Regions from separate parts of the Larsenimonas rhizosphaerae genome, predicted to be linked through region 1. Evidence: predicted binding sites of a transcription regulator. Region 1 holds the regulator's gene; each other region holds the start of a gene.
What was found. Region 1 encodes sigma-54, which starts transcription at its own class of promoters, with help from an activator protein. Its sites were predicted from a motif close to TGGCACNNNNNTTGCTNT; they were not measured.
Positions count from the first base shown of each region.

Region 2: a site for sigma-54 is predicted at 1,905-1,922, ahead of OQ287_RS07865 (amino acid ABC transporter substrate-binding protein). Genes of this name have one in related genera too.
Region 3: a site for sigma-54 is predicted at 1,606-1,623, ahead of OQ287_RS12235 (circularly permuted type 2 ATP-grasp protein). Genes of this name have one in related genera too.

Region 1 is NZ_JAPIVE010000001.1:1,287,549-1,290,830, forward strand. Features, by position in the region: gene lptB (LPS export ABC transporter ATP-binding protein) at 1-362, shown strand, start outside; gene OQ287_RS06005 (RNA polymerase factor sigma-54) at 484-1,917, shown strand; gene hpf (ribosome hibernation-promoting factor, HPF/YfiA family) at 1,999-2,301, shown strand; gene ptsN (PTS IIA-like nitrogen regulatory protein PtsN) at 2,314-2,781, shown strand; gene rapZ (RNase adapter RapZ) at 2,792-3,282, shown strand, end outside.
Region 2 is NZ_JAPIVE010000002.1:288,753-292,034, reverse strand. Features, by position in the region: gene OQ287_RS07870 (amino acid ABC transporter permease) at 1-735, opposite strand, end outside; gene OQ287_RS07865 (amino acid ABC transporter substrate-binding protein) at 815-1,849, opposite strand; gene OQ287_RS07860 (acetoacetate--CoA ligase) at 2,077-3,282, opposite strand, start outside.
Region 3 is NZ_JAPIVE010000003.1:459,479-462,760, reverse strand. Features, by position in the region: gene OQ287_RS12240 (peptide ABC transporter substrate-binding protein) at 1-1,427, opposite strand, end outside; gene OQ287_RS12235 (circularly permuted type 2 ATP-grasp protein) at 1,830-3,282, shown strand, end outside.

The DNA.
Region 1 (3,282 bases):
TGCAGGAATTCAATGTCACGCACATCAGGGATAACCAGGGCATGGCACTATCGGGCGGAGAACGTCGACGCGTCGAAATTGCCCGCGCGCTGGCCACCGAGCCGGATTTCATCCTGCTGGATGAACCCTTTGCCGGCGTGGACCCGATCTCGGTCGGTGACATCAAAAGCATCATTCGCCAGCTGAAGGCGCGCGGCATTGGGGTGCTGATCACCGATCATAACGTACGCGAAACGCTGGATATCTGTGACAACGCCTACATCGTGGGCAGCGGTCAGATCATCGCAGAAGGCGATACGCCATCCATCCTGGCCAACCAGCATGTCCGCGACGTCTACCTTGGGCATGAATTCAGATTGTGATGTCAGTCAGGCCAAGGATCTCATACCCTGGCATGAAAATTGCTTCAAATAGTGTTTTTTGACTTGCACGTCCCGCCAGGTCTCGATAGCGTAATCACGGACTTGTGACGACCGGGATCGTATAACGATGAAACCATCCTTGCAGCTCAGGGTCGGCGCTCACCTCACCATGACGCCGCAACTGCAGCAGGCCATTCACCTGCTGCAACTCTCGACGCTGGACTTGCGTCAGGAAATACAGCAGGCACTGGACAGCAACCCCATGCTTGAGCAGGAAGACCTGTTCGATGAGTGCGCCAGCCCAGCCGACAATGATGATGACTGGCAGGAAAGCATTCCCGACGAACTGTCTCAGGACAGCAGCTGGGAAGACAGTTTTCAGGATGCTTCCCTTGGCAGTCTGAGCAGCAGCGTCGCGCCTGCCGGCGAGTCCGATATCGAGCGCAACACCTCGGAGGATACCCTTCAGCAGCATGTTGAATGGCAGGTCATGATGCTGGACCTGGATGACCAGCAACGCGCCATTGCCGAACGATTGATTGATGCACTGGACCCCAATGGCCTGATTGCCCAGCCTCTCGAGGACATCACGGAGGGCCTGCGCGCCCAGGGGTTCGAGTCCCTGAGCGTTGCCGACGTGGAACGTACTGCCATCATGCTCCAACAGTGTGAACCGGCCGGTCTGTTTGCCAGAGACCTGCGCGAGTGCCTGTTGCTTCAGCTTGATCAACTTCCTCAGGACACTCCCCTGCTGGCTCAGGCACGCCGGTTGATTCGCCAGTTCCTTGAAGCCCTGGGCAACGGTGATACAAGGCTTCTGAAACGCCGGCTGGGCATCGATGATGAGAGTCTTGAACGAATCACATGCCTGATCAAGGCACTGGATCCACATCCCGGCCGTCAGTTCGACAGTACCAGCCACCAGTACGTTATTCCTGATCTGACTCTGCGCCACAGCACACGCCATGGCTGGCAGGTCGAGCTCAATGAAGATGCGCTACCGCGTCTTCGGCTGAATCCGGACTACAGCAGCCTGGTACGCCGTGCCGATAAAAGTGATGACAATACCTTTTTCAAGCAGCACCTCCAGGAAGCGCGCTGGTTCATCAAGAGCATCGCCAGTCGCAATGACACCCTTCTTCGAGTGGGTCGCGAGATCATGGCCCGCCAGCATCGGTATATCGACATGGGGGAAGAAGGCCTGAAACCGCTGACCCTGTCCGACATTGCAGGCGCTGTCGACATGCACGAATCCACCATCTCGCGGGTGACGACACAAAAATTCATCCATACTCCCCGCGGAGTGGTCGAACTCAAGCTATTCTTTTCAAGTCAGGTAGGGGGAAGTGGGGAAGGAGACGCCCACTCCGGCGCCGCCATTCGCGCCAGGATTCGCAAATACGTCAGTGAAGAGCCCACAAGGCGCCCCCTGTCCGATGCCCGGCTGGTTGAATTGCTCGATGACCAGGGCATCAAGGTGGCACGTCGCACTGTCGCCAAGTACCGTGAAGCGCTGGGTATACCATCTTCCAGCGAACGTCGGAAAATGGCCTGAATGACGCCGGAAAGACAAGGCTTTGCCTGACAGTAAAAAAGGTTACAATCCAGTATTCATCCGTGGGAAAAGGAGTACGCCATGCAGGTCAATATCACTGGTCATCACGTCGAACTGACAGACGCACTCAGAGAATACATCAACCAGAAACTTTCTCGACTGGAACGCCATTACGACAACATCACCAATGTCCAGGTGACCCTTTCCGTCGAAAAGGAACGCAAGCTTGCTGCCTGCACCCTGCACGCCAGCGGCGCCGACCTGCACGGCGACGCTTCCCACGAAGACATGTATGCCGCCATTGATGCGCTGGCCGACAAGCTGGACCGCCAGCTGGTCAAGCACAAGGAAAAGGCACAGGCACGCGCCCAGGGCGCTCGTTGAGATCCTGGTACTATGAAGCTTGATCAACTCCTTCCGCCCGAACGCACGCTGTTTGATGTTCAGGGCGGAAGCAAAAAAAGGGTGCTGGAATTTTTCAGCACCTTTATCGCTCAGAATATTCCCAGTCTGGATGATCAGGAGGTCTTTTCACGCCTGATCGGTCGCGAGCGGCTGGGCAGTACCGGTGTGGGCAACGGGGTAGCCATACCCCATGCCCGCAACCCGCACTGCAAGTCGCCACTGGCCAGTTTTATCCGGCTGGCAGACCCCATCGACTTTGATGCCATCGACAACGAGCCCGTGGACCTGGTGTTTGTGCTGCTCGTGCCTGAAGAAGCCGAGGATACGCACCTGACGCTTCTGGGCCAGATTGCCGAGCTGCTCAACGACAGCGAAAACCGCAGTCGTCTTCGCCATGCAACCAGTCAACGCGAACTCCATGACACCCTGACCGATCTCATACAGCAACAACACCAATAGGGTACTCATCATGCAGCTGGTCATTATCAGTGGACGTTCCGGCTCAGGAAAGTCCATTGCCCTGCAAGCGCTCGAGGACCTGGGCTTTTATGCCATCGACAACCTGCCGGCCACCCTGCTGGCACCGTTGATCGATGAGCTGGATGCAGGCAGCGTTGGACAGCGACGCATTGCCGTCAGCATTGATGCACGCAACCTTCCGGAAGCGCTGGAGCGCTTCCCCGCGCTTCTGGCGGATCTGTCCAAACGAGTAGACAGCCAGGTGGTTTACCTGACCACGGACACAAAGGCCCTGCTGGAGCGCTATGCTGCCACCCGCCGTCGACACCCGCTGACCCGCGGCAGCCAGATGACACTGGCCGAGGCCATCGAATCCGAACAGACCTATCTTGCTGCCATTCGCAACGCCGCCGACCTGATTATCGACACGACCAGTCAGTCAGTGCACGAACTGCGTAGCCAGATTGCCACGCAGGTAGCAGACCACACCAGCCGCCAGAT
Region 2 (3,282 bases), on a different contig from region 1:
ATCCCACTGCAGCGGGCTACCCGACACGAGGAAGACCATCACAGGCAGTCCGAGCACCAAAGCCGGAATGATCCATCCCATCGGCAGCCGTCGGCCGGTGCGCGACTGTCGCTGCCGGTTATAGCGCGCCATCAGCATGGCCGCCACGCTACCTGCCAGCAGTGCTGCCACGCTGAACCAGAATCCGGTCTGGGGCTCTGGCGCGGGGACGAACAGGCCTCGACCATTCAGAAACACCATATCCCCCAGAGACAGGCTCTGACGGGGTGATGGCATGCTTCGAATAACGGCGATATACCAGAACAGAATCTGCAGCAGCAACGGAATATTGCGAAACAGCTCGACATAGACCGTGGCAAGCTTCGCCAGCAGATAATTGGGAGAAAGGCGGGCAATGCCCACGGTGAACCCGATGATGGTCGCCGCGACAATACCGAGTGCCGAGACCAGAAGGGTATTGAGCAACCCAATGACAAACGTACGCCCATAGGTGCTGTTGCCATCATAGGAAATCAGGGTCTGGGAAATGGAAAACCCGGCACGGTTATCCAGAAAATCAAACCCAGTATTGATGCCTCGGGCATCAAGATTCTGCAACGTGTTGTGAACCAGCAACCCGATGACCGAGGCCAGCCCGATCAGCAAAAGCACCTGAAATACCAGCGCGCGGGCCGCCGGATCACGCCACAGGGGCCCTCGCCCGCGCCGGGGGAGAGAATCGAAAGGACGCAGCATGCAGGCTCTCCGGTGAGAGGTCGTTAATCGGAAAAGGCATGAACGCGCCGCCCTTTACGGGCGGCGCCCCAGCAGGGGATTAACGAATCGGCGGCGCGTACTGAATGCCACCATTGTTCCAGAGGGCGTTGATACCGCGCGGAATATCGAGCGGAGAGTCCTTGCCGACCGTCCGGTCATAGACCTCGCCGTAATTGCCGACCTGCTTGATGATGTTGTAGGCCCACGCGTTGGAGAGCCCCATCTGCTCACCGTAGTTACCGTCCTTGCCCAGAAGACGTGCCACATTGGGATTGGGCGGGTTGTCACGCATGTCATCGACATTACTGCTGGTAACACCCAGCTCTTCAGCATCAAGCATGGCGAACAGGGTCCATTTGACCACGTCGAACCATTGATCATCCCCCTGGGCAACCACCGGGCCCAGCGGTTCCTTCGAAATACGCTCGGGCAGGATTACCGCACTGTCCGGTTCCTTTAGCTGCAGACGCAAGGCGGCCAGCTGCGACGAATCGGACGTCAGGGCATCACAGCGGCCACTGTCGAACCCCTGCGCGGTCTGGGACATTTCATCAAAGGCCACGGCCTTGTACTGCATGTCCTGTGCGCGGAAATAGTCGGCCAGATTCAGCTCGGTCGTGGTACCGGAGTTGACGCAGATGGATGCACCATCCAGCTCCCTGGCGCTGCTGACCCCCAGGGACTTCTTGACCAGAAACCCCTGGCCATCGTAGAAGTTCACGCCGGCAAAGTTGAGCCCCATGCTATTGTCGCGCGACGCCGTCCAGGTCGTATTGCGTGACAGCACATCCACCTCGCCCGACTGCAGGGCCGTGAAACGCTCCTTGGCTGTCAGGGGAGCAAACGCCACCTTGTTCTGGTCATCCAGAACCGCCGCCGCGACTGCCTTGCAGACCTCGACATCAATCCCCTGCCATTTGCCCTTTGAATCCGGCGACGAGAATCCGGCCAGACCATCGCTGACGCCACAACGCACCTGGCCACGATCCTTGACCTCATCAAGCGTGGCGGCCTGAACCATGGCAGAAGCCCCCAGCAGGGCAATACCTGTCAATGCAGCAAAAGAAAGGACCTGATTGTTCTTGTTGATCATGAATAAATCCCTTGTGCTGAAAAATGGAACATCAGTTGCACCATCTCCCATGATCATTGCAAGGGGCGTTCCACTTTCAGCCACCTGTTCGCAAAATCATGAAGATTCGACAAAAAAGGGCCCAATCAGCCGGGTATGGCAGACGCATCAGGACAAACAGTGAATTCAAAAAGGTTCCGGAAAGGGGGAAGTGCACCAGCGCAAACGCGCTGGTGCACCACTATCGTTCATGAAGCCAGCGCGTCGAGTCCATCGAAGAAGGCCAGTGATTCCGGGTTGGCCAGGGCCTCCCGATTCTTGACCGGCCGGCCATGTACTACATGGCTGACCGCCAGCTCAACCAGCTTGCCGGAACGGGTACGAGGAAGTTCAGGTGCCTCGATGATAATGGCGGGCACATGCCGAGGGGTGGCATGGGTACGAATGGTCTGGCGAATCTCCTCGGCAATCTCATCGTTCAGCGCATGACCGGATTTCATGGTCACAAACAGCACCACACGAATGTCGCCCTCCCATTGCTGGCCGATACACAGCGCTTCCTGAACACTGTCGACCCGGTCGACCTGACGATAGATTTCTGCCGTACCGATACGCACGCCGCCGGGTTTGAGCAGGGCATCCGAGCGCCCATGAATCACCAGACCGTCATTGTCTGTCAGCTCGGCAAAGTCACCATGAGCCCAGATATTGTCGAATTCAGAGAAGTACGCCTCGTGATAACGCTCTCCATCGGGGTCATTCCAGAAACCGACCGGCATGCAGGGAAACGGCTTTCTGCATACCAGTTCGCCCTTCTCGCCGCTCACCGGCTGGCCGTCATCATTGAAAACGGCCACATCCATGCCAAGCCCCAGACACTGCAGTTCACCACGATAAACGGGGCGGATCGGGCATCCCAGGGCAAAACAGGACACGATATCCGTACCGCCGGAAATGGAAGACAGCATCAGATCCTGCCTGATTTCGCGATACACATAGTCGAAGGATTCATGCGACAGGGCCGAGCCCGTCGACAGGATGGCTCGCAGATGCACCAGGTCATGACTCTTGTCCGGTGCCAGCCCTTCCTTTTCACAGGCTGCGATATAACGGGCACTGGTGCCGAACACGCTGACCTGGTCGATTTCAATGATATCCCAGAGTACTTCCGGCCCCGGGCTAAGCGGCATGCCGTCAAACAGCACCAGTGTGGCTCCCGTGGCCAGCCCACTGACCAGCCAGTTCCACATCATCCAGCCGCAGGTGGTGTAGAAAAACAGCACATCATCCTGATCCAGATCGGTATGCAGCCGGTGCTCCTTCAGGTGCTGCAGGAGTGAACCACCGGCGCCATGCACGATGCACTTGGGAGCCCCGGTAGTTCCGGAGGAATAAAGGATATAGAGAGGATGATCAAAGGGCAGTGATCGGAAATCAATCTCGGCGGCTTCCCC
Region 3 (3,282 bases), on a different contig from region 1:
TCACGAGCGGCCGGGTCGGCGGTGTTGGCGGCTTTTTTCATGTCCGCATCGAAGGCGGGGCTTGAGTAGGCGCCATAGTTGTTGCCTGCCCCGGTGGACAGCAGACTCAGGAAGTTTTCGGCGTCATCGTAATCGGCAATCCAGGCGGCACGGGCGACGTTAAAATCACCTTCGGCAATGGCCTGGTAGTGCACGGTGGCTTCAGCCTGTTGCAGCTGGGTTTTAACGCCCAGCGGCTTCCACATCGCCGCCACGGCAATCGCGATTTTCTTGTGTTCATCGCTTGAGTTGTAGCGCAGGTTCAGCGTCAGCGGGTGGTCCGGCCCGTACCCGGCGTCCTTCATCAGGGCCCTGGCACGTTTCATGCGCTCGGCCATGGGCTCGCCCTTGAAGGCTAGCGGCTGGCGGGTGTAGTTGTTCACCCCCGGTGGTACAAAGGCGTAGGCCGGCAGGAAGGTGCCGCCCATGATCTGTTTGGCCAGCACATCGCGGCGAATGGCCAGGTTGAGGGCTTCACGCACTCTGGGGTCTGCCGTCGGCTCGCCCTTGCGCTGATTGAAGACGTAATAATAATTGCCCAGCATGGGGCTCATGTGGGTGGCATCGGGAAGGTTTTCCTTCAGCCACTGATAGCGGTTGGAGGGGTATTCCCGCAGGACATCAAACTGGCCTGAACGAAAGCGGGAGATCCCGGCATTCCGGTCTTCGGATGTGAAGTAATTGACGCCATCAAGCGCCACCTGGCTGACATCGTAATAGGCCGGGTTCTTTTCGGTCGTGATGCGAGACTGGGAGACCCACTGAACCGGATGAAAGGCGCCGTTGGTGGCAATGTGCTCCATCCCGGTCCAGTCCTTGCCGTACTTTTCCACCAGATGCTTCGGCTGCGGAAACGCGGTGTAGTGAGCCATCAACTGCAGGAAATAGGGGGTTGGCTGGTTAAGCGTGACCTCAAGCGTCTTGCCGTTATCGCGGGAGGCAACGCCCAGAGCGTCCAGCGGCTGCTTGCCGGTGCTGACGGCTTCGGCATTCTTGATCGGGTACAGGTTATAGGCGTACTTGGAGGCGTTGGCCGGGTTGAGCAGGTGGCGCCAGCCAAAGACAAAGTCGTCGGCGGTTACCGGCGTACCGTCGGACCAATTCGCGCCGTCTCTCATGTGAAATGTCCAGGTCAGACCATCGTCACTGGTTTCCCAGGAGGTGGCCATGCCCGGCAGCAGTTTACCGCTCGGGTTTTCCTTGACCAGCCCTTCGTAGACATCCATCAGGATGTCCGATTCCCATGTGCCACCGGAGACCTGAGAGGTATCAAAGGAGGCCAGTTCGCCGATTGCGCCGATGTTCAAGGTGCGGGCCAGTGCCGGGGTAGTGGCAAGGGCAGACGTCATGGTCAGGGTGGCAACCATGAGCCGGACAGAATTTTTCATGAAATATCCTGACAGTATTGTTTGTTGTAATAAGGACAGTTCGGACCTTTTTGAGCATCTGAAGGTCGCTGAGAGCAAAGTTGACCATAGCGTCAGGAATGATGGATTGTCTACTGCGGCGAGTGGACCGGCCATTAAAAAACAAGTGTTTTCTACTGTTTTCGTCTGAGGCGGCGGTTGGGACTCAGCATGCTCCAGGGGGATATTGGCGTGGCGCTGTGGCTGTAAATGGCATATATCAATAGGGCGGCCTGCATTTTCGGGCCGTCGGAGGCAATGATTCAGCGTCGCGGTATTTCGGGTTGACAGGCCCTGCCGGTCGCGGGTCTTCGAGGCACTGCCTGCTCTTGTCCAGAACAAAACAAAAATGTGGCACGAGAGCCATTACAGGGGGTACGCAGTATGTCTGATGTACTTGCATTGGAGCAGTATGAACCCTATGCCGGTTTTTTTGATGAACTGGTGGAAACACGGGGAACGCCTCGGCCGCATGCGTTGCCGATTGCCCGGTTCATCGCCGAGCAGGGTGGGTCGGCACTGGTCGAACGGCAGCAGTTACTGGATGACACCATTCGTGCGATGGGGGTGTCCTTTACGGTCTACTCCGACAGTCAGAACATCGACAGGTCCTGGCCGCTGGATGTCGTACCTCGGACCATCCCTTCCGGGTTATGGAAACGTACCAGCGATGGACTCAAGCAGCGTCTCGAAGCGCTGAACCTGTTCATCAATGACCTGTACAACGATCAGCGTATCCTCAAGGCCGGTGTGGTGCCCGCCAGTCTGGTTCACGAATCAAGGAACTTCCTCGCCCCCTGCCAGGGTATTACGCCGCCTCATGGCGTGTGGGCCCATATCTGCGGCACGGATCTGGTGCGTGATGAGACCGGTCAGTTTCTGGTGCTGGAAGATAATCTGAGGGTGCCTTCCGGGGTCTCGTTCATGCTGGAAAACCGCACGGTCATGAAGCGCGTCTTTCCGGAGCTTTTTGCCCGTTCGACCATCTCGCCGGTGGATGATTATCCCCGCCAGCTCTGGAGCATGCTGGCCTCGCTTTCGCCCCGCCCGGACGATACGCCGGTGATCGTGATCCTGACACCGGGTATCTATAACTCGGCCTATTTCGAGCACAGCTATCTGGCACAGCAGATGGGCTGTTATCTGGCCGAAAACACGGACCTTCTGGTTGAAAATGACACGGTGTACCTGAAGACCCTGCGTGGCAATCGGCGGGTGGATGTCATTTATCGTCGGGTCGATGACGTGTTCATTGACCCGGACGTGTTTCGTCCGGATTCCGTGCTGGGCGTTCGCGGCCTGATGGGCGCCTGGCGTGCCGGTCGGGTGGCCATTGCCAATGCGCCGGGCTCCGGTGTGGCTGATGACAAGGTCATTTATGCGTTCGTGCCGGAGATCATCAAGTACTACCTCGGTGAAGCCCCACTGATTGATAACGTTCCCACGTTCCTGTGCATGGATGACAAGGAGCGCGAGCATGTGCTGGCCAATCTTGATTCTCTGGTGGTCAAGCCTGCCAATGAATCCGGTGGGTATGGCATTTTGATCGGTCCGCGCTCTACCGAGCAGGAGCGGGCTGAATTTGCCGAAGCGATCAAGGCTGCGCCGCGAAACTTCATCGCCCAGCCGACCCTTAACCTGTCCACCAGTCCTACCTTGTGCGATGGCCAGCTGGAGCCACGGCATCTGGACCTTCGTCCCTTCGTACTTCAGGGCGCCGAGCTTTACTGCACCACCGGCGGGCTGAGCCGTGTCGCGCTGCGCCGCGGCTCGCTGGTCGTCAACTCTTCACAGGGTGGCGGCAGCAAGGATACCTGGATAATCAACGACGAGGGCT